One region of the Citrobacter sp. FDAARGOS_156 genome, then DNA from elsewhere that is predicted to be linked to it. Evidence: predicted binding sites of a transcription regulator. Region 1 holds the regulator's gene; each other region holds the start of a gene.
The links. The regulator CRP, encoded in region 1, controls carbon source genes, mostly activating them, when cyclic AMP is high. The targets are predictions, from matches to a motif close to ATGTGANNNNNNTCACAT.
Positions count from the first base shown of each region.

Region 2: epd (erythrose-4-phosphate dehydrogenase) is a predicted target of CRP. The motif match lies at 3,263-3,280, and genes of this name have one in related genera.
Region 3: udp (uridine phosphorylase) is a predicted target of CRP. The motif match lies at 5,625-5,642, and genes of this name have one in related genera.

Region 1 covers NZ_CP014030.2:4,570,965-4,579,020, forward strand. Annotated here, with positions in the region: gene AL515_RS22670 (ABC transporter ATP-binding protein) at 1-555, shown strand, start outside; gene AL515_RS22675 (hydrolase) at 637-1,659, shown strand; gene AL515_RS22680 (YheU family protein) at 1,656-1,874, shown strand; gene AL515_RS22685 (phosphoribulokinase) at 1,928-2,797, shown strand; gene AL515_RS22690 (OsmC family protein) at 2,896-3,300, opposite strand; gene crp (cAMP-activated global transcriptional regulator CRP) at 3,607-4,239, shown strand; gene AL515_RS22700 (YccS/YhfK family putative transporter) at 4,291-6,378, shown strand; gene argD (bifunctional acetylornithine/succinyldiaminopimelate transaminase) at 6,473-7,690, opposite strand; gene pabA (aminodeoxychorismate synthase component 2) at 7,776-8,056, opposite strand, start outside.
Region 2 covers NZ_CP014030.2:4,104,527-4,112,582, reverse strand. Annotated here, with positions in the region: gene AL515_RS20195 (ABC transporter ATP-binding protein) at 54-704, opposite strand; gene AL515_RS20190 (ABC transporter ATP-binding protein) at 698-1,375, opposite strand; gene AL515_RS20185 (energy-coupling factor transporter transmembrane component T) at 1,363-2,070, opposite strand; gene AL515_RS20180 (ECF transporter S component) at 2,071-2,649, opposite strand; gene AL515_RS20175 (PPC domain-containing DNA-binding protein) at 2,674-3,099, opposite strand; gene epd (erythrose-4-phosphate dehydrogenase) at 3,474-4,502, shown strand; gene pgk (phosphoglycerate kinase) at 4,542-5,705, shown strand; gene fbaA (class II fructose-bisphosphate aldolase) at 5,794-6,873, shown strand; gene AL515_RS20150 (carbamate kinase) at 6,931-7,836, opposite strand.
Region 3 covers NZ_CP014030.2:382,760-390,815, forward strand. Annotated here, with positions in the region: gene yigL (sugar/pyridoxal phosphate phosphatase YigL) at 1-326, shown strand, start outside; gene AL515_RS01880 (carboxylate/amino acid/amine transporter) at 402-1,301, shown strand; gene metR (HTH-type transcriptional regulator MetR) at 1,189-2,142, opposite strand; gene metE (5-methyltetrahydropteroyltriglutamate--homocysteine S-methyltransferase) at 2,378-4,639, shown strand; gene AL515_RS01895 (dienelactone hydrolase family protein) at 4,694-5,500, opposite strand; gene udp (uridine phosphorylase) at 5,766-6,527, shown strand; gene rmuC (DNA recombination protein RmuC) at 6,686-8,056, shown strand, end outside.

The DNA.
Region 1 (8,056 bases):
AACCTACTGCTGCTCGATGAACCGACCAACCACCTGGATTTAGATATGCGTCAGGCGCTGACCGAAGCGCTGATCGATTTTGAAGGCGCGCTGGTCGTGGTTTCGCACGACCGTCACCTGATTCGCTCCACCACCGACGACCTCTATCTGGTACACGACAAGAAAGTCGAGCCGTTTGACGGCGATCTGGAGGATTATCAGCAGTGGCTGAGCGATGTGCAAAAACAGGAAAGCCAGGGCGACGAACCGGCGAAAGAGAGCGTTAACAGCGCCCAGGCGCGTAAAGACCAGAAGCGTCGCGAAGCGGAACTGCGCACCCTGACGCAACCGCTGCGTAAAGAGATTACTCGTCTGGAAAAAGAGATGGAGAAACTGCACGCACAGCTGGCACAGGCGGAAGAGAAACTCGGCGACAGCGAACTGTACGACCAAAGCCGTAAAGCTGAGCTCACGGCATGTCTGCAACAACAGGCAAGCGCGAAGTCCGGGCTGGAAGAGTGTGAGATGGCCTGGCTGGACGCGCAGGAGCAGCTTGAGCAGATGCTGGCCGAGTAAGCACAAAATCACATATTGGCTAACCCGCACGCGCTGCGCACGGTATAGTTATTCTTTCCGATTATTAATTGCTCTGGTGTTATGGTTGAAATCACGTCCACAGAAATGACCCCACCTACCGACGATTCGCGAGAATTCCGCCCGATGCGCGGTATCAGTAACCGTCATTTACAGACGATGCTGCCGCGTTTAATTCGCCGCAAGGTGAAGTTCGATGCCCACTGGCAGCGTCTGGAATTGCCCGACGGTGATTTCGTCGATCTTGCGTGGAGTGAAGATCCGCAACAGGCGAAACACAAACCGCGCCTGGTGGTTTTTCACGGTCTGGAAGGTAGTCTGAACAGCCCCTACGCACATGGCCTGATTGAAGCAGCACAAAAGCGCGGCTGGCTGGGCGTGGTGATGCATTTTCGCGGCTGCAGCGGTGAACCCAATCGTCTGAACCGAATTTATCACTCCGGTGAAACAGAAGACGGCACCTGGTTTTTACACTGGCTGGAGCGTGAGTTCGGTCGTGTACCCACCGCTGCGGTTGGCTATTCGCTCGGTGGAAACATGCTGGCCTGCCTGCTGGCAAAAGAAGGGAACACGATCCCCATTGATGCCGCGGTTATCGTCTCCGCGCCTTTCGTGCTGGAAGCCTGTAGTTACCATATGGACAAAGGATTCTCCAAGGTCTATCAGCGCTACCTGCTTAACCTGTTGAAAGCCAATGCCTCGCGTAAGCTTGAGGCTTATCCTGGCTCGCTGCCGGTGAGTCTGGCCCAGTTGAAATCTCTGCGTCGCATTCGCGATTTTGACGATCTGATCACCGCCAAAATTCACGGTTTCGCCGATGCGATAGACTATTACCGTCAGTGTAGCGCCATGCCGCTGCTTAATCAGATAGCCAAACCCACGCTGATTATTCATGCCAAGGACGATCCGTTTATGGATAGTCATGTGATCCCTGAACCGGAAAATCTGCCCTCACAGGTGGAATATCAACTCACCGAACACGGCGGCCATGTCGGATTCATTGGCGGTACGATACGCCATCCGGAGATGTGGCTGGAATCCAGAATCCCGGACTGGCTGACAACGTATCTGGAGGCGTCATCATGATCATCCCCTGGCAAGACATCTCCCCGGACGCGCTGGACAATCTGATTGAAAGCTTTGTCTTGCGCGAAGGCACCGATTATGGTGAACATGAACGCTCGCTCGAACAAAAAGTCGCCGACGTCAAACGCCAACTACAATCAGGTGAGGCCATGCTGGTGTGGTCCGAACTGCATGAAACGGTCAACATTATGCCGAGGAAGCAGATTCACGAGTAACCCGTAGCCGCCGGCCGACTTTACTATAATTACAACCATTTCATGGAGTTGTTATGTCTGCCAAACATCCGGTGATTGCGGTAACAGGATCCAGCGGCGCGGGGACCACCACCACCAGCCTTGCGTTTCGTAAAATTTTCGCGCAGTTAAATCTGCGCGCCGCCGAGGTGGAAGGTGACAGTTTTCATCGCTATACCCGTCCGGAAATGGACATGGCGATTCGCAAAGCACGCGATGCCGGGCGGCATATCAGCTATTTCGGCCCCGAAGCTAACGACTTCGGTCTGCTGGAGCAAACCTTCATTGAATACGGCCAGACGGGCAAAGGTCAGTCGCGTAAATATCTGCACACCTACGATGAGGCCGTACCGTGGAATCAGGTTCCGGGGACATTTACGCCCTGGCAGCCGCTGCCTGAACCGACGGATGTCCTGTTCTATGAAGGACTGCACGGTGGCGTTGTCACCCCACAGCAAAACGTGGCCCGGCATGTCGATCTGCTGGTTGGCGTGGTGCCGATCGTAAACCTGGAGTGGATCCAGAAGCTGACCCGCGATACCAGCGAACGCGGGCATTCACGTGAAGCGGTAATGGACTCGGTGGTGCGCTCAATGGACGATTACATCAATTACATCACCCCACAGTTTTCCCGCACGCATATTAACTTCCAACGCGTACCGACCGTCGATACCTCTAATCCCTTTGCCGCCAGGAGCATTCCGTCACTGGATGAAAGCTTTGTCGTGATTCATTTTCGTAATCTGGAAGGCATCGATTATCCCTGGCTACTGGCCATGCTGCAGGGCTCATTCATTTCGCATATCAATACGTTGGTCGTGCCGGGCGGTAAGATGGGTCTGGCGATGGAATTGATTATGCTACCGCTGGTCCAGCGACTGATGGAAGGTAAAAAGATAGAGTGATATGTGGAAAGCGCCGGATGGCGCTTCGCTTATCCGGCCTACGACTCAACATCATCCTGTAGGCCGGATAAGGCAACGCCGCCATCCGGCATCAGCAATTACGCGGCAACGACTTCATAAGAATGGGTAATGTTCACCGCCTTTTCCAGCATCAGAGCTACGGAACAATACTTCTCCGCCGAGAGGTCAACTGCGCGAGACACAGACGCATCTTTCAGGTCGTTACCCGTTACAATGAAATGCAGGTTGATATGGGTGAACAGGCGCGGCGCTTCATCACGACGCTCGGAGGTCAGCTTCACTTCGCAGTTGGTCACATCCTGACGCCCCTTTTGCAGGATCGACACCACATCAATTGCGCTGCAACCGCCCGCAGCCATTAAGACCATTTCCATCGGGCTCGGCGCTTTATCACCAGAGTTACCGTCCATCAAAATTTGGTGGCCTGAGGCGGACTCACCGAGGAAGGTTAACCCCTCAACCCACTTTACACGCGCTTGCATATTTCGTAACTCCAATGTTTCAATTTTCCTGACAGATTACGCGTACATAACAATTCTCGCAATGGAAGGCGACCTGCGTCATGCTGAAGCGAGACACCAGGAGACACACGGCGAAAGCTATGCTAAAACAGTCAGGATGCTACAGTAATACATTGACGTACTGCATGTATGCAGAGGACATCACATTACAGGCCGTCGCACGTATTGACAGCCCCCTTCCCAGGTAGCGGGAAGCACATTTTTGCAAACCCAGAGACAGGTTGTTTTTTGGCTCTGGAGACAGCTTATAACAGAGGATAACCGCGCATGGTGCTTGGCAAACCGCAAACAGACCCGACTCTCGAATGGTTCTTGTCTCATTGCCATATTCATAAGTACCCATCGAAGAGCACGCTGATTCACCAGGGTGAAAAAGCGGAAACGTTGTATTACATCGTTAAAGGCTCAGTGGCAGTGCTGATCAAAGATGAAGAAGGGAAAGAAATGATCCTCTCTTATCTGAATCAGGGCGATTTTATTGGTGAATTAGGCCTCTTCGAAGAAGGCCAGGAACGTAGCGCCTGGGTACGTGCCAAAACCGCATGTGAAGTCGCTGAAATTTCCTACAAAAAATTTCGCCAATTAATCCAGGTCAACCCAGATATTCTGATGCGTCTGTCTTCTCAGATGGCTCGTCGTCTGCAGGTAACGTCTGAAAAAGTAGGCAACCTTGCCTTCCTCGACGTAACTGGTCGTATCGCCCAGACTCTGCTGAATCTGGCGAAACAGCCTGACGCAATGACTCACCCGGACGGCATGCAGATTAAAATTACCCGCCAGGAAATTGGCCAGATCGTTGGCTGTTCCCGTGAAACCGTTGGTCGTATCCTGAAAATGCTGGAAGATCAGAATCTGATCTCCGCGCATGGTAAGACCATCGTCGTCTACGGCACGCGTTAATCCCATCGACATGGCGTGTTACGTAGTAATGCGCCATTTTTGTTTGCTCCGATGTGGCGAAGACTGATTTATCACCCCGAGATCAACTACGCACTACGACAGACGCTGGTGCTATGTTTACCTGTGGCTGTCGGCCTTATCATTGGTCAGCTTCATCTGGGGCTCTTATTCTCCCTCGTCCCTGCCTGCTGCAATATTGCCGGTCTTGATACCCCGCATAAGCGCTTTTTCAAACGCTTAGTGATTGGCGCGTCTTTGTTTGCCGGATGCAGTCTGATCATGCAGTTACTGCTGGCAAAAGATATACCGCTGCCGCTGATCCTCACCGGCCTGACGCTGATTCTTGGTGTAACCGCAGAATTAGGCCCTCTGCATGCGCGACTACTACCTGCCTCGCTTATCGCGGCAATTTTCACGCTCAGCCTGGCCGGGAACATGCCCGTCTGGGAGCCGCTGCTAATCTACGCGCTGGGCACATTGTGGTACGGCCTGTTCAACTGGTTCTGGTTCTGGATGTGGCGCGAGCAGCCGCTGCGTGAATCGCTCAGTTTGTTGTACCGCGAATTAGCCGATTACTGTGAGGCCAAGTACAGCATGCTGACCCAGCATGCCGATCCCGAAAAAGCGCTTCCTCCCCTGCTGGTGCGCCAGCAAAAAGCGGTGGATTTAATTACCCAGTGCTATCAGCAAATGCATATGCTGTCGGCGCATCGCAACAACGATTATAAGCGCCTGCTACGTGCCTTTCAGGAGGCGCTCGATTTACAGGAACATATTTCCGTTAGCCTCCACCAGCCGGAAGAGGTGCAAAAGCTGGTCGAACGTAGCCACGCCGAACAAGTGATTCGCTGGAATGCGCGCACCGTCGCCGAACGCCTTCGCGTACTGGCCGATGATATTTTGTATCACCGTTTGCCGACGCGTTTTTCAATGGATAAACAAATTGGCACGCTGGAGAAAATCGCCAACCAACATCCGGACAATCCGGTGGGTCAATTTTGCTACTGGCACTTCAGCCGTATTGCCCGTGTGCTACGCACCCAGCGACCACTGTATGCCCGGGATTTAATGGCTGACAAGCAGCGTCGGCTGCCGCTGATCCCTGCCCTGAAAAGCTATCTGTCGTTGAAATCCCCGGCGCTGCGTAATGCCGGACGCATCAGCGTCATGTTGAGCATTGCCAGCCTGATGGGCAGCGCCTTACACCTGCCAAAACCCTACTGGATTTTGATGACAATCCTGTTCGTCACGCAAAATGGCTATGGGGCGACCCGGGTACGTATTTTACACCGTTCAGTAGGGACGCTAGTCGGCCTGGTGATCGCCGGCGTCACACTGCACTTTCATATTCAGGAAGGTTACACGCTGGCAGGCATGCTGCTGATAACCCTGGTGAGTTATCTGACCATCCGCAAAAACTACGGCTGGGCTACCGTCGGCTTTACGGTCACCGCGGTATATACCCTGCAACTGCTGACGCTGAACGGGGAACAGTTTATCGTGCCGCGGTTTATCGATACGGTCACTGGCTGCCTGATCGCCTTTGGCGGAATGCTCTGGCTGTGGCCGCAGTGGCAGAGCGGTTTGCTGCGTAAAAACGCCCACGATGCGTTAGAAGCCGATCAGGAGGCTATTCGCCTGATCCTGAGCAACGATCCCCAGGCCACACCGCTGGCGTATCAACGCATGCGGGTCAACCAGGCGCATAACACGCTGTTCAACTCACTTAACCAGGCGATGCAGGAGCCTAGGTTCAACTCGCACTATCTGGCGGACATGAAACTGTGGGTTACGCATAGCCAGTTCATCGTCGAACACATCAACGCAATGACTACGCTGGCAAGGGAACATACGATGCTGACGCCGGATTTGGCGCAGCGGTATCTGGAATCCTGCGAAATTGCGATCCAACGCTGCCAGCAGCGGCTGGAATATGACGGCCCCGGAAGCTCCGGCGATGTGAATATTCTCGAGGCGCCAGAGATGCTGTCCCATGGGCCTTTAAGCACCCTTGAGCAGCACCTACAGCGGATATTGGGGCATCTGAATACCATGCACACCATTTCGTCGGTAGCATGGCGTCAGCGACCGCACCATGGGATCTGGCTGAGCCGCCGACTGCGGGATATGAAGGGTTAAGAGAGTTGCCGGATGGCGGCGTAACGCCTTATCCGGCCTACGGGGTAAGGTGTGATTCGTAGGCCGGATCAGCGTAGCGCCATCCGGCAATCCATCAACCCACCACTTTCGCCACGGCCTGCGCGAAGCGCTGCATCCCTTCATCAATATCAGCCTGCTCCACCACCAGCGACGGTGCAAAACGCATCACGTCCGGCCCGGCATTCAGTACCATCACGCCTTCATTCGCCGCGGCGTACAAGAAATCACGCGCCCGGCCTTTAAACTGCGGCTTCAGTTCGGCGCCGATCAGCAGTCCCATACCGCGAATGTCGCTGAAAATGTCAAACTGCTGGTCAATTTTCTGCAAATGCTGAACAAACGCCTGGCGTTTGGCCTGAATACCTTCCAGCACTTCCGGCGTGTTGATGATATCAAACGCAGCTCCCGCAACCGCGCAGGCCAGCGGGTTACCGCCGTATGTGGAGCCGTGTGAACCCACGTGGAACGCGGAGGCAATCTCCTGGGTGGTCAGCACCGCGCTCACCGGGAAACCGCCGCCGAGCGCCTTGGCGCTGGTCAGGATATCCGGCGTCACGCCGTAGTGCATATAGGCAAACAGTGAGCCGGTACGCCCCATTCCGCTCTGTACTTCATCAAATACCAACAGTGCCTGGTGCTGATCACAAAGTTCACGCAAACCTTGCAGGAATGCCGGCGTTGCCGCAGTAACGCCACCCTCGCCCTGAATAGGTTCGATCACCACCGCACAGGTGTGATCGTCCATCACCGCTTTGACCGCATGCAGATCGTTAAACGGTACATGGATGATATCCGCCGGTTTGGGTCCAAAGCCGTCGGAGTATTTCGGCTGCCCGCCGACGGATACGGTAAACAGCGAACGACCGTGAAACGCGTTATGGAAGGCAATAATCTTGGTCTTGAACGGGCTATGGCGCACGCAGGCATAGTGGCGCGCCAGCTTAAAGGCGGTTTCGTTAGCTTCGGTACCGGAGTTCATGAACAGTACGCGTTCGGCGAAGGTTGCATCAATGATTTTACGGCCTAAGCGCAACGCCGGTTCGTTGGTAAAAACATTGCTGGTATGCCACAGGGTTTCGCCCTGAGTTTTTAACGCCTCAACCAGCGCCGGATGGCAATGCCCTAACGCGGTAACTGCAATACCACCCGCGAAATCAACGTACTCTTTACCCTGTTGATCCCATACTCGACTCCCTTTCCCTTTTACAGGGATAAACTCAGCCGGTGCATAAATCGGCAGAATCACTTCATCGAATGTCGCGCGTGTAATTGCAGTTTGTTCAGTTGCCATGTCATTACCACCCTGTTAAGCAGAAATGCTAGTGAAATTATAATCACAAAATATGAATAAAAAATCACTGAATAGCAACCACAAATCACTGGTTGAGGAAATTAGCCAGCAGCTGATGCCCCTGTTCGCTGAGAATACTCTCCGGGTGAAACTGCACCCCTTCCATATCCCACTCCCGGTGGCGAATACCCATGATCTCCTGCGTTTCACTCCAGGCGGTCACCTCAAAGCACTCAGGCAACGTCTCAGGTGCGACCACCAGAGAATGGTAGCGCGTTACCGTTAATGGATTGGCGAGCCCCTGAAAAACGCCCTGCCCGTTATGCGTAATCGGCGACGTTTTACCATGCATCACTTTCGCTGCCC
Region 2 (8,056 bases), 470 kb from region 1:
TACAGGTGAAAACGGGTCGCTCAGGCGGCCCGTTTTTTTGCTTATCAGGGTAGTTACGTGCGTAGCTGACCTGCTTCAAGACGTACTACGCGCGAAAAATGGCGCTGCGTAAATGCAGCGTCATGACTGATCGCCACAACGCTGGCACCACGCGTACGACACACTGCCAGCCAGTTTTCGAAGACGCCAAGCCAATGCGCATCAAAGTCCCGGCTGGGCTCATCCAGCAGTAGAATAGCAGGTTCGAGGGCTTCCAGACTGGCGACGGCAACCATACGTCGTTGTGCAGTATGCAGATCGAGCGGGTGCGCGTCGGCGACATCCTCTAACTGACATAATCGCAGCGCCGCCATCGTGCGTTGCGCAATTTCAGTCGCAGGAAGCTTCTGTAGCCGTAATCCGAAGGCCACTTCCTCTGCAACCTTGCTGTGAAAGATTTGATTCTCCGCCTCCTGAAACAGTACGCCGAGCACCCTGGCGCGCTCCCGGTTTTTCAGTTGCGCAATCGCACGATTTTGAACGGTTATTGTGCCGGATGAGGGCGTCAGTAGCCCGGCCATGATGCGCAAAAGCGTGGATTTTCCTGCGCCATTATCGCCCGTTAGCGCCAGCCATTCCCCCTCCTGGAGTTCCAGCGAAATATTGCGTAAACAGTCATCGGAGGCGTTCGGCCAGCGATAGCTGACCTGGTTTAGCGTTAGCATAGTGATGACAATGCTCCGTCGCGCAGTTGCCATGCCTGCTGGCAGTAGCTGAGAAAAGGTGAAGGGTTGCGTTCGAAAAGTATCACCAAAGCATGCTGTTCCTGTGCCCACTGCTGCAGTCGAGCCAGCAGCATTGCCGTGGCTTGCGCCGTCAGGCGACTGAACGCTTCATCCAGAATCAATATTTTCGGCTGCATGGCGAGTGCGCTGGCAATCACCACCCGCTGGGTTTCCCCGCCGGAAAGGGTGCCGGGATGACGATGGCGCAGAGGCTGACATTCCGTCAGCGTAAGGGCGGCATCTATGCGCTGCATAATTTCAGTCTCGGTAAGGCAGAGATTTTCCGGGCCAAACGCCACTTCTTCCTCCACGCTGAAAGTACAACCTGAAAGCTGCAGGTAAGGTGACTGCTGCACAAGCTGGATGGTACTCGACTGCTCGACCAGCGACAGTTTCCCGATGGGATTACCCAGTAGCGTGCCTGTGCCCTCAATTTCTCCCGGAAGGAAGTCGGGGTACCAGCCAGCCATCAGCTGTGCCAGCGTACTTTTCCCGCTGCCGTTCTCACCAAAAATAGCCACCATACCAGGCCTGGCGTAATGGAAATCGTAACAGGCGGATGGCCGCATAGCGTGCGTCGGAATATAGCGAAACTGCTCTAACGTAACCATATCCAGATTCCTGTCTCAACTGCCATCAGAACCACCATACCGTAGCGGGCCAGACGTTGTAAGGTGCTGTCTGGCGGCGCCCATAGAGTGGTGCGAGTGCGATGCAGGCGAAATCCCCGCATATCGAGCGCTGCACCGCGAACGGCCAGGTCATTGAGCGCGTTATGGGTGAGCGGCACAATTAATGCCGGCATAGCGCGTAAACGTTGGTACCAGGATTCATCCAGCGGTACGCCGCGTGCGCGCTGAGCCTCGTGAATAATCGCCAACTGGCGTTTGAGCTGTTCAACCACCAGCAGCGGGCCTGCAAACAGATAGGCAACGCCTGGCGGCAGGCGTGAAGCAAACAGGGCGCGCATAAAGCGCGCAACCGGCACGTACTGCATCCACATCTGTGATGTCGACACAATGGCCAGGATCCGCAGCCAGAGCGTAACGGCATCGGCCCAGCGTTCCGGTGTGCGCGGCTGCCCGCTAATCCACTCGGTAAGCCATCCGCCGTGTACCAGCCATAGCCCCAGTCCTAAGGGGATCATCAGCCAGAGTACGTATTTCGCCCGCGACCGCGTAGCCTTCATACATAGCAAACCGACAAACGTCGCGGCGCTGTACAAGCTGAGCGGCACTCCGGCTGGCAGCAGGAGCGTGGAGCAGGCGGCAAGCGCCCACAGAGTTAACGACGTAAACGGATGCATTTAGCGCACGGCAGACATCGTAGGGAAATGGCGCGTGGTGCGCAGCGGAAGCTGTCGCAGCAGCACCCAGACGATGATTGCCGTGAGGATTTTATCGACCAGATTCGCACCGATGACGGTGATGGCGACGGACTCCACCAGGTTCTGACCGACCGAGTGCATCCAGGCGACAAAAAGATCCGCGCCGCTGCCGGTGACACCGCCGAACAGAGTCGTGCGAATCGGCACGGCAACGAGGGTCACGGCAAGCGTGATAATTACGCCGCTGACCACGACTTTGGGTAAGGTGCGAAACCATCCTGCCCGTGCCAGCCAACCGGCGACCAGTCCAATAACCATGGCGACGGGCGCAAAGGCGGCGGCGATCGGATCGGTCAGTAACCCCCACAACAGGTTAGTGAGTAATCCGGTTAGCATCCCCACAACCGGGCCTAACAGCACCGCGCTGATCAACGTGCCAATCGAGTCGAGAAAAATAGGTAATTTCAACATGCTGATAAGCTGCCCACCGACCATGTTGATGGCGATAGCAATGACAATAAGAACCAGAGACTGGCTGGAAAATTGGCGACGCGCCATAAAAGACCTCGTATAAGTGAAGCGTTAGCGGGATGAAATAACCAGTTCGTCATAACCGGAAACGGCGCAGGGCTGACGGCTGAATGCCAGAGACGTCAGCTCGCCAATCACCAGTTCCAGCGTGGTTCGCACGGTACAGCCCGGCATCATGTGCCCGCCCAGCATCGCGCCGTGTGGGTCGGCAACCGCCAGATGGAGATGCTCACCGGTCAGTTCCAGCGTGCCGTTCAGCGAGATAATTTCCCACGTACCCGTGAGTAATGTGGTTTCTTCACGCCCGGCGAAGCGCAGAGCAACGTTGGTCAAACTGCCGGTGCAACCCGCTATCCAGGCTGCCTGTAGTTGATGCTGCTGGATAAACGCGTGTAGCGCTGAAAAGACTTCCTGGCCGGGTAATAAACGCAGCGCATGAAAGCGAGCTGCAGATGATTGGGGATAGAATGTTGTCATAGTTGAGGGACTCCGAGACTCGGACGTTGCGCTGATAATATAGACGCGGGTTAGGGAGCTTTCTGATATAAATCAGGATTTGTGACATGGCAACGAAATAATCTTGCTACGGTTATTCGTAATTCTGGAATATGGAATAAAAGTCGCGTTGAAGGACGTTAAAATGTGACGTAAGTCAGATAACTGTGTTCTGTTGCTGGACAATCATTCCTTTTATTCCGCGTTTCGCTTATTCTAGCTGAAGCGTTTCAGTCGATTAAATGTTCGACAATTAACCAATTAGTCGCAGTTTGCGACAGGTAAGGTTTCCCTGAGCGATTTGCTGCATTACTCTGTCTGCCACATCGTTTCTGAGAAATCCTTGCAGGAGACCTATGACCGTACGCGTAGCGATTAATGGTTTCGGTCGCATCGGACGCAACGTGGTTCGTGCTTTATATGAATCCGGGCGTCGGGCGGAAATCACCGTGGTGGCAATCAACGAACTGGCGGATGCTGCAGGCATGGCGCATTTGTTGAAATATGACACCAGCCATGGGCGTTTTGCCTGGGATGTTCGTCAGGAACGAGACCAGCTCATCGTTGGCGATGACGCGATCCGTATTCTGCATGAGCGAACGCTCGATGCGCTTCCGTGGCGCGAACTGGGTGTCGACGTTGTGCTGGATTGTACGGGGGTTTTCGGCAATCGCGAACACGGTGAGGCGCATATTGCCGCCGGCGCAAAGAAAGTGCTCTTTTCACATCCTAGTAGTCACGACATCGACGCAACCGTTGTGTTTGGCGTTAATCAGGATCAGCTGCGCGCTGAGCACCGGATCGTTTCCAATGCCTCCTGCACCACGAATTGCATAATACCCGTCATTAAATTGCTGGATGATGCTTACGGCATTGAGTCTGGTACCGTCACCACGATCCACTCCGCGATGCACGATCAGCAGGTTATTGATGCTTATCATCCTGACCTGCGTCGCACGCGAGCGGCCAGCCAGTCGATCATTCCGGTTGATACCAAACTGGCGGCGGGCATCACGCGAATTTTCCCGCAGTTTAACGATCGTTTTGAAGCGATAGCGGTGCGTGTACCGACCATAAATGTGACGGCGATCGACTTAAGCGTGACGGTGAAAAAACCAGTAAAAGCCAGTGAAGTCAACCAGTTGCTGCAAAAAGCAGCACAAGGTGCATTTCATGGTATAGTTGACTATACGGAATTACCGTTGGTCTCAGTAGATTTTAACCACGACCCGCACAGCGCCATCGTTGATGGCACGCAAACGCGCGTGAGTGGCGCTCACCTGATCAAAACGCTGGTCTGGTGTGATAATGAATGGGGCTTTGCTAACCGTATGCTCGACACGACGTTAGCGATGGCTGCTATTGGTTTCAGGCTCGACGCTTGAGCGTCGACAAAACTTTATGAATCAACGAGAGGATTCACCATGTCTGTAATTAAGATGACCGATCTGGATCTGGCTGGTAAACGCGTTTTTATCCGTGCGGACCTGAACGTACCAGTTAAAGAAGGGAAAGTAACCAGCGATGCGCGTATCCGTGCTTCCCTGCCAACCATCGAACTGGCCCTGAAACAGGGTGCTAAAGTGATGGTAACTTCCCACCTGGGTCGTCCTACCGAAGGCGAGTACAACGAAGAATTCTCTCTGCTGCCGGTTGTTAACTATCTGAAAGATAAACTGTCTGCTCCGGTTCGCCTGGTAAAAGATTACCTGGACGGCGTTGAAGTCGCTGCCGGTGAACTGGTTGTTCTGGAAAACGTTCGCTTTAACAAAGGCGAGAAGAAAGACGACGAAGCGCTGTCCAAAAAATATGCTGCTCTGTGCGACGTATTCGTTATGGACGCTTTCGGTACTGCTCACCGTGCGCAGGCGTCTACTCACGGTATCGGTAAATTCGCCGATGTCGCTTGTGCAGGTCCGCTGCTGGCTGCCGAGCTGGATGCACTGGGTAAAGCGCTGAAAGAACCTGCTCGTCCGATGGTTGCTATCGTTGGTGGTTCTAAAGTTTCTACCAAACTGACCGTTCTTGATTCTCTGTCAAAAATCGCTGACCAGCTGATCGTTGGCGGTGGTATCGCGAACACCTTCGTTGCTGCTCAAGGCCACAACGTGGGTAAATCCCTGTACGAAGCAGATCTCGTTGACGAAGCTAAGCGTCTGCTGACCACTTGCGACATCCCGGTCCCAACCGACGTTCGCGTTGCGACTGAATTCTCTGAAACTGCACCGGCTACTCTGAAGTCCGTAAGCGATGTGAAAGAAGACGAGCAGATCCTGGATATCGGCGACGCTTCTGCACAGCAGCTGGCTGACATCCTGAAGAATGCGAAAACCATTCTGTGGAACGGCCCGGTTGGCGTGTTCGAATTCCCGAACTTCCGCAAAGGTACTGAAATCGTTGCTAATGCCATCGCAGACAGCGAAGCATTCTCTATCGCAGGCGGCGGTGACACCCTGGCAGCAATCGACCTGTTCGGCATTGCTGACAAAATCTCCTACATCTCTACTGGCGGCGGCGCGTTCCTCGAATTCGTGGAAGGCAAAGTCCTGCCAGCAGTAGCCATGCTCGAAGAGCGTGCTAAAAAGTAAGAATTTAATGGGCAGGGAAACCTGCCCAATTATTAGCGCGCTTTAGAGCGCGCGCCCTTTCCAAGGCCGAAGATACAGGACTCGCAACATGTCTAAAATTTTTGATTTCGTAAAACCAGGCGTAATCACTGGTGATGACGTACAGAAAGTTTTCCAGGTAGCTAAAGAAAACAACTTTGCTCTGCCAGCTGTTAACTGCGTTGGTACCGACTCCATCAATGCCGTACTGGAAACCGCTGCAAAAGTTAAAGCGCCGGTAATCGTACAGTTCTCCAACGGTGGTGCTTCTTTCATCGCGGGTAAAGGCGTGAAGTCCGACGTGCCTCAGGGCGCTGCAATCCTGGGTGCTATCTCTGGCGCGCATCATGTTCACCAGATGGCTGAACACTACGGTGTTCCGGTTATCCTGCACACTGACCACTGCGCGAAGAAACTGCTGCCGTGGATCGACGGTCTGCTGGACGCGGGTGAAAAACACTTCGCAGCAACCGGCAAACCGCTGTTCTCTTCTCACATGATCGACCTGTCTGAAGAGTCTCTGGAAGAGAACATCGAAATCTGCTCCAAATATCTGGCGCGCATGTCCAAAATGGGCATGACTCTGGAAATCGAACTGGGTTGCACCGGTGGCGAAGAAGACGGCGTGGACAACAGCCACATGGACGCTTCTGCACTGTACACCCAGCCGGAAGACGTTGATTACGCGTACACCGAGCTGAGCAAAATCAGCCCGCGTTTCACCATCGCAGCGTCCTTCGGTAACGTACACGGCGTTTACAAGCCGGGTAACGTGGTTCTGACCCCGACCATCCTGCGCGACTCTCAGGACTATGTTTCTAAGAAACATAACCTGCCGCACAACAGCCTGAACTTCGTCTTCCACGGCGGTTCCGGTTCTACTGCTCAGGAAATCAAAGACTCCGTAAGCTACGGCGTAGTGAAAATGAACATCGACACCGATACCCAATGGGCTACCTGGGAAGGTGTTCTGAACTACTACAAAGCAAACGAAGCTTACCTGCAGGGCCAGTTGGGTAACCCAAAAGGCGAAGATCAGCCGAACAAGAAATACTACGATCCGCGCGTATGGCTGCGTGCTGGTCAGGCAACCATGATCACCCGTCTGGAACAGGCTTTCAAAGAACTGAACGCGGTTGACGTTCTGTAATTCAGTCTGCTAACGACAAACAAGGCTTCCTCCGGGAAGCCTTTTTTTCATCTCGGTTTACTTTGTCACGCAGGTACCTTTTTCTCCAGCCAGAATCTGCGGGGCATCTTTCAGGGCGCCGATAAATGCCGCGTTCCCGGTCTGTTTGACAAACTGCATCACCGCCGCCGCTTTAGGCCCCATCGCGCCATCAGGTGTGGCAAATGGCGTAAGTTCCTCAACGGTGGCATGTCGTAGCGCACGCGCCTGCGGCGTTCCCCAGTTTTCATACACGGCATCGGCGTCTGTCAGAATCAGCAGATGGTCAGCGTTGATGGATTGTGCCAGAACGGCAGCAGTCAAATCCTTATCAATGACGGCCTCGGTTCCCTGGTAACCATCACCCTGTGCAATAACCGGAATACCGCCGCCACCACAGCAAACCACAGTATGTCCCGCATCCATCAGCGTACGGATGGCGTCGCTATCGAGAATTTTCAGCGGAGTCGGTGAGGGAACCACGCGGCGAATATATTGCCCATCGGTTTTCATCTGCCAGCCATAGCGTGCTTCCAGCTCTGCCTGTTGATCCGGTTGATACACGGGGCCAATATACTTACCGGGAGCTGAGAAGGCTTCGTCCTGCGGATCCACCTCAACCCGGGTCATCAGCGTTGTGACGGGAGAGTTACCCGCGGATGACGCCAGTTCCTGAGTAATAGCGAAACCGATCATTCCCTGGCTTTCCGCGACCAGAATATCCAGCGGCCAGACCGGGGATTCTTTGTATGCTGCATTCTGTAGCGCCAGCAGGCCAACCTGAGGGCCGTTGCCATGAACAATGACCAACTGATAGTCACGGGCTAATTCGGCTGCCATCTCAGCAAATACCTGAATGCTCCGCCGCTGGTTTTCTGCGCTCAAAATTTCTCCGCGCTGTAATAACGCATTACCGCCAAGAGCAATGACAATTCTCTTTTTCATTGATGACCTCATTATGCAAATTATCTCGCGGTCAAAATAACGTTTTATTACCTTTATTATGTGATGGGAGCGACAAGTAAAATATCTACAAAAATAACTCGATAATTAATGATGATTTCAGTCTCTTTATTTAAATTGTTTTAAAAATGATTATTAGACTTTTTTTAATAATACTGTGGTCAGTTCCCAGGAATTTATAACAATGGATTTTGTGTGACTT
Region 3 (8,056 bases), 540 kb from region 1:
CGCTGGAGCAGGCGATTAACGCCCGCTGGGGCGATCGCGTCAACGTCAGCTTCTCTACGCTTACCTGTCTGGAAGTCATGGCGGGCGGCGTGTCGAAAGGTCATGCGCTGGAAGCGGTAGCGAAAGCGATGGGCTACAGCCTGAAAGACTGCATCGCTTTTGGCGATGGGATGAACGATGCGGAAATGCTCTCTATGGCGGGCAAAGGCTGCATCATGGGCAACGCCCACCAGCGCCTGAAGGATCTGCACCCAGAACTGGAAGTCATTGGTCTTAATGCTGACGATGCCGTGCCGCACTACCTGCGCGATCTCTTTTTAAAGTAATTGTTCTTTAGTTGACCAGTTGTCAACTAAACTCTCCGCTACAATGGATGTTCCCTGTTCTAAGAGGCATCCATTGTGGCGCTACTCATCATTACCACTATTTTGTGGGCCTTTTCCTTCAGCCTGTTTGGCGAATACCTTGCCGGTCATGTCGATAGCTATTTTGCAGTGCTGGTGCGCGTTGGACTCGCGGCGCTGGTGTTCCTGCCTTTTTTACGCACCCGCGGGCACAGCGTAAAAACGATCGCGCTGTATATGCTGGTGGGGGCCATGCAGCTTGGCATTATGTATATGCTGAGTTTTCACGCCTATCTGTACCTGACGGTTTCAGAACTGCTGCTTTTCACCGTGCTGACGCCGCTCTATATCACGCTGATTTATGACCTGATGAGCGGGCGCCGTTTGCGTTGGAGTTATGCCTTTAGTGCGTTACTGGCGGTGATTGGCGCGGGGATCATTCGTTACGATCAGGTGACCAGCCACTTCTGGACCGGTCTGTTGCTGGTGCAGTTGTCCAATATCAGCTTTGCTATTGGTATGGTGGGCTATAAACGTCTGATGGAAACGCGGCCAATGCCGCAGCACAACGCCTTTGCCTGGTTTTATATGGGCGCCTTTATGGTGGCTGTAGTGGCCTGGTTCATGCTGGGCAATGCGCAGAAAATGCCTGCAACCACGCTACAGTGGGGAATTCTGGTCTTTCTTGGCGTGGCGGCATCCGGTATTGGTTACTTTATGTGGAACTACGGTGCGACCCAGGTGGATGCCGGTACGTTGGGCATCATGAACAATATGCATGTGCCGGCCGGGCTGTTGGTCAACCTGGCCATCTGGCATCAACAGCCTCACTGGCCTAGCTTCATCATTGGCGCGGCTGTGATAGTGGCCTCACTGTGGGTACATCGAAAGTGGGTCGTTCCGCACTCCGCACAAACGGCAGATGATCGCAGGCGTGATTCCGCGCTGAGCGAATAAACGCTTCTGTTACCGGCTGGCGCTGCTCGCCATCACGCACGGCGGCGTACAGTCGGCTCCACAATCCATCGCCCAGGGTTTTGGTCACTACCAGGCCCTGGCGTTCAAAACTCTCCACCACCCAATGCGGCAACGCCGCGATGCCCATTCTGGCTGCAACCATCTGAATCAGCAGCAGGGTATTATCCACGCTCTTCAGCGACGGGCTAACGCCTGCGGGCTGCAGGAAATGCCGCCATACATCCAGTCGACTCCGTTGCACTGGGTAAATGAGCAGTGTCTCGCTGGCCAAATCTTCCGGCGTGATTTGCGTTTTGCTGGCCAACGGATGGTCAGGCGCCAGTACCAGGCGGACTTCAAAATCAAACATCGGTGAGTAGTACAATCCGCTGCGCGGCAGGATGTCGGAGGTTAACACCAGATCCAGCTCATCCTGCTGTAGCGCTGGTTGCGGATCGAACGTCACGCCGGATTTAAAGTCCATCTCCACCTGCGGCCAGTTGGCACGAAAATTCTCCAGCGCGGGCGTCAGCCATTGAATACAACTGTGACATTCAATCGCGATTCGCAGCCGGGTTTGCTGCGGTTCGTTGCAAGCCTGCAGCGCACGACCAATTTGCGGCAATACCTGATTGGCTAACTGCAGCAGGATTTCTCCCTGCGGCGTAAAGCGCAGAGGCTGGCTTTTACGGATAAAAAGTCGAAAGCCAAGGCGCTGCTCCAGATCGCTGAACTGGTGAGAAAGAGCGGATTGGGTCTGATGCAACGTCGCCGCGGCGGCTGCCAGCGAACCACTATTCCGCAACGCCTGGAGCGTTTTCAGGTGTTTAATCTCGATCATGAAAGTCCTTCACTTCGGCATGAACAAATTGCGCTTGAGGAATATACAGTAACTGCCAATTATGGATGTGTAAACATCTGGACGGCTAAAATCCTTCGTCTTTTAAATTTATGGTGCGTTGGCTTCGTTTCCCCACCCCAGTCACTTACTTCAGTAAGCTCCTGGGGATGAGTAAACTTGCCGCCTTCCCTAAATTCAAAATCCATAGGATTTACATATAATTAGAGGAAGAAAAATGACAATATTGAATCACACCCTCGGTTTCCCTCGCGTTGGCCTGCGTCGCGAGTTGAAGAAAGCGCAAGAAAGCTACTGGGCGGGAAATTCCTCCCGTGAAGAGTTGCTGACCGTTGGCCGCGAGCTGCGTGCCCGCCACTGGGATCAGCAGAAGCAGGCGGGTGTTGACCTGCTGCCGGTGGGTGATTTTGCCTGGTACGATCACGTGCTGACCACCAGTCTGCTGCTCGGCAACGTTCCGGCTCGTCATCAGAATAAAGACGGCTTGGTGGATATCGATACCTTATTCCGCATTGGCCGTGGCCGCGCACCGACCGGTGAGCCAGCGGCGGCGGCAGAAATGACCAAATGGTTTAACACCAACTATCACTACATGGTGCCAGAGTTCACCAAAGGTCAGCAGTTCAAACTGACCTGGACGCAACTGCTGGATGAAGTGGACGAAGCGCTGGCGCTCGGGCACAAGGTGAAACCTGTGCTGCTGGGGCCGGTAACTTATCTGTGGCTGGGGAAAGTGAAAGGCGAACAGTTTGACCGCCTGAGCTTGTTGAACGACATTCTGCCGGTTTACCAGCAGGTGCTGGGCGAGCTGGCAAAACGCGGTATTGAGTGGGTGCAAATCGATGAACCGGCGCTGGTGCTGGAGCTGCCGCAAGCGTGGCTGGATGCCTTTAAACCGGCTTATGATGCCCTGCAGGGCCAGGTGAAACTGCTGCTGACCACCTATTTCGAAGGCGTAACGCCAAACCTGGATACCATTACCGCGCTGCCGGTGCAGGGGCTGCACGTTGACTTCGTGCATGGCAAAGATGATGTCGCCGAGCTGCACAATCGTCTGCCCGCCGACTGGCTGCTGTCAGCGGGCCTGGTGAACGGGCGCAACGTCTGGCGCGCCGATCTCAGCGAAAAATACGCGCAAATTAAAGATATCGTCGGGAAGCGTGACCTGTGGGTGGCTTCTTCCTGCTCCCTGCTGCACAGCCCCATCGATCTCAGCGTGGAAACCCGCCTTGATGCAGAAGTGAAGAGCTGGTTTGCCTTCGCCCTGCAAAAATGCGGCGAGCTGGCGCTGCTGCGTGATGCGTTGAACAGCGGTGATACGGCGGCAATTGTCGAGTGGAGCGCACCGATTCAGTCTCGTCGTCACTCTACCCGTGTACACAACGCCGCAGTAGAAAAACGTCTGGCGGCGATCACTGCCCAGGACAGCCAGCGCGCCAACGCTTATCCGGTTCGCGCCGAGGCGCAACGTGCCCGCTTTAATCTGCCAGCATGGCCGACCACAACTATTGGCTCATTCCCGCAAACCACGGAAATTCGTGGCCTGCGCCTGGACTTCAAAAAGGGCAACCTGGATGCTGGTAACTATCGCACTGGAATTGCGGAACATATTAAACAGGCGATTGTTGAACAGGAGCGTCTGGGTCTCGACGTGCTGGTACACGGTGAAGCCGAACGTAACGACATGGTGGAATACTTTGGCGAGCATCTGGACGGGTTCGTCTTTACCCAGAACGGTTGGGTGCAGAGCTATGGCTCCCGTTGCGTGAAGCCACCGGTAGTCATTGGCGACGTCAGCCGCCCGGAAGCGATCACCGTGGAGTGGGCGAAGTATGCCCAGTCGCTGACCGACAAACCGGTAAAAGGTATGCTGACCGGTCCGGTGACCATTCTTTGCTGGTCATTCCCGCGTGAAGACGTGACGCGTGAAACCATCGCGAAGCAGATTGCGCTGGCGTTGCGTGATGAAGTTGCGGATCTGGAAGCGGCGGGGATCGGCATCATCCAGATTGATGAGCCGGCACTGCGTGAAGGTTTACCGCTGCGTCGCAGCGACTGGGCGGCGTATCTGGAGTGGGGCGTGGAAGCCTTCCGCATTAACGCGGCAGTGGCGAAGGATGAAACCCAGATCCACACCCACATGTGTTACTGCGAGTTCAACGACATCATGGACTCCATTGCGGCGCTGGACGCGGACGTGATCACCATCGAAACCTCGCGCTCTGATATGGAGTTGCTGGAGTCGTTCGAAGAGTTCGACTATCCGAACGAAATCGGGCCGGGCGTTTACGATATTCACTCGCCGAACGTTCCGAGCGTGGAATGGATTGAAGCCCTGTTGAAGAAAGCCGAGCAGCGTATTCCGGCTGAGCGTCTGTGGGTGAACCCGGACTGCGGTCTGAAAACGCGCGGCTGGCCGGAGACCCGCGCGGCGCTGGCAAACATGGTTAAAGCGGCGCAGAATCTGCGTCAGGCGTAAAAACAAAACGGAGGCTGATGCCTCCGTTTTGTTTATTGGTTTGCCTGGCGGGAATTATTTCTTCCCACCGTATTGCGCGAACCACTCCAGCATTCTCTGCCAGCCGTCTTTCGCGGACTCTTCGTGATAGCTCGGGCGATAATCGGCGTTAAACGCATGCCCGGCATCGGGATAGACCACGATTTCCGCTTTCGCATTGGCGGCGCGCAGCGCCTGACGCATTGTTTCAACGGTATCTTGCGGAATGCTGGTATCCTGGCCGCCATAAAGTCCCAAAACGGGGGCGTTAAGATCGGTTGCGATATCAACGGGATGTTTCGGCGAGTTGAGGGTTTTATCACCCACCAGTTTGCCATACCACGCCACCGCCGCTTTTAACTGCGGATTATGTGCGGCATACAACCAGGTGATGCGTCCACCCCAGCAAAATCCGGTGATCATCAGTTGGTGCGCATCTCCCCCGTTGCGGGAGGCCCAGCTGGCGACGTGATCCAAATCGGCCAGTACCTGAGAGTCAGGCACTTTGGCGACGAGGCCGCTTAGAAGCGTCGGGATATCGGCAAAGTCATTGGGATCGCCTTCGCGAAAATAGAGTTCGGGTGCGATAGCCAGATATCCTTCCAGCGCCAGTCGACGGCAAACATCACGAATGTGCTCATGAATACCAAAAATCTCCTGCACGACAATGATGACGGGCAGCGGACCATCGGTCTGTTGCGGCCGTGCGTAATACGCAGGCATATCATCGCCTTGTGAAGGTATGGACGTTACACCGGCGATAATCGCGTTATCCGGAGTGTGAACCGTGGTAGACGTCGGTGGAGATACAGCAGGTGCAAAGCCAGATTGTCGTGTTGTCATGGTATTCTCCGTACCCTTAAATATTCAGCCAAAAAGCGCATTGTTAACTATAGACACATGCAACGAACCACATTGCCTTAAACGGGCTATCTTTTGTGCAGGGCTTCCTTACATCGCATCGTTTATGTGATATGCATCACTATTTGATGGTAATTGAATGCAATTGATTTACATCAGAGTGATGACTGTCACGAAAATATGTTCATGCCTTCGGTAAAGTGTGTTTTTGCTTCTTCTGACAAAACCGATTCACAGAGGAGTTTTTATGTCTAAGTCTGATGTTTTTCATCTCGGCCTCACTAAGAGCGATTTACAAGGGGCTACGCTTGCTATCGTCCCTGGCGACCCGGAGCGTGTGGAAAAGATCGCCGCGCTGATGGATAAGCCGGTTAAGCTGGCATCTCATCGCGAGTTCACTACCTGGCGTGCTGAGCTGGATGGTAAAGCCGTGATCGTTTGCTCTACCGGTATCGGCGGCCCGTCAACCTCTATCGCCGTAGAAGAACTGGCACAGCTGGGCATTCGTACCTTCCTGCGTATCGGTACGACTGGCGCTATCCAGCCGCATATCAACGTGGGTGACGTACTGGTCACCACGGCGTCTGTCCGTCTGGACGGCGCAAGCCTGCACTTCGCGCCAATGGAGTTCCCGGCTGTTGCAGACTTCGAGTGCACCACCGCGCTGGTGGAAGCGGCGAAATCTATCGGCGCTACTACCCACGTTGGCGTTACCGCGTCTTCTGATACCTTTTACCCGGGCCAGGAGCGTTACGACACCTTCTCTGGTCGCGTCGTGAGCCGTTTCAAAGGCTCAATGGAAGAGTGGCAGTCTATGGGCGTTATGAACTACGAAATGGAATCTGCCACGCTGCTGACCATGTGCGCAAGCCAGGGTCTGCGTGCCGGTATGGTCGCGGGTGTTATCGTGAACCGTACTCAGCAAGAGATCCCTAATGCGGAAACGATGAAACAAACAGAAAGCCACGCGGTGAAAATCGTGGTAGAAGCCGCACGTCGTTTACTGTAATTCTCCCGTCTATTCAAAAAGGCCGACGCGTTCGGCCTTTTTATTTTGCGTAGTACCTCGCAGGAAATTCCTTTTAAACTGGACGTTTATACAGCACAATTCTATTTTGTGCGGGTAAGTCGTTGCTGTAAGGGGGTGTTGTGGATATTCCAATTTTGATGAGTGCCGTGCTGGCATTAGCTGCAGGGCTGCTGGTGGGTTGGCTGGCGACAAAAGCGCACGCCGACAGGATCCGTGCCGATCTCATCGAAGAACGACGAGAACTGGATATCGCGCTAAGCGCCGCCCGGCAACAACTCTCACAGGAAGCCCACTGGCGTGATGAGTGCGAACTGCTGAATAACGAACTCCGCAGCCTGCACAGTATCAATACCTCACTGGAGGCCGATCTCCGTGAAGTCACTACCCGGCTGGAAGCAACGCAACAGCATGCGGAAGATAAAATTCGCCAGATGATCAACAGCGAACAGCGCCTGAGCGAACAGTTTGAGAATCTGGCGAACCGTATTTTCGAGCACAGCAATCGCCGCGTAGATGAGCAAAATCGCCAAAGCCTGAACAGCCTGCTGGCACCGCTTCGCGAACAACTGGACGGTTTTCGCCGCCAGGTTCAGGATAGCTTTGGTAAAGAGGCTCAGGAGCGCCATACCCTGGCGCACGAAATTCGTAATCTCCAGCAACTGAACGCGCAGATGGCACAGGAAGCGGTAAACCTGACGCGGGCATTAAAAGGCGATAACAAAACGCAGGGAAACTGGGGAGAGGTCGTACTCACGCGGGTGCTTGAGGCTTCCGGTCTGCGCGAAGGCTATGAATACGAAACCCAGGTTAGCATCGAGAATGATGTGCGCTCGCGGATGCAACCGGACGTTATTGTCCGATTACCACAGGGCAAAGATGTGGTGATCGACGCGAAAATGACGCTGGTTGCCTATGAACGCTATTTTAACGCTGAAGATGAATTCACCCGTGAGAGTGCGTTGCAGGAGCATATCGCCTCCGTGCGAAACCATATTCGTCTGCTGGGGCGCAAAGATTATCAACAGCTTCCGGGGCTGCGTACGCTTGACTATGTGCTGATGTTTATCCCCGTTGAGCCTGCTTTTTTACTGGCGCTCGACAGGCAGCCCGAACTGATTACCGAAGCGCTTAGAAATAACATTATGCTGGTCAGTCCCACTACGCTGTTGGTGGCATTGCGTACGATTGCCAATCTGTGGCGCTACGAGCATCAGAGTCGTAATGCGCAACAAATTGCCGATCGGGCCAGTAAACTTTATGACAAGATGCGATTGTTTGTGGATGATATGTCGGCAATCGGCCAAAGCCTGGATAAAGCCCAGGATAACTACCGACAGGCGATGAAAAAACTCTCTTCAGGCCGTGGAAATGTCTTATCGCAGGCGGAAGCCTTCCGTGGCTTAGGGGTGGAAATTAAGCGTGAGATTAATCCTGAGCTGGCTGAACAAGCCACTACCCAGGATGAAGAGTACCGTTTGCGCTCGGTCCCTGAGACGCAACAAGATGAG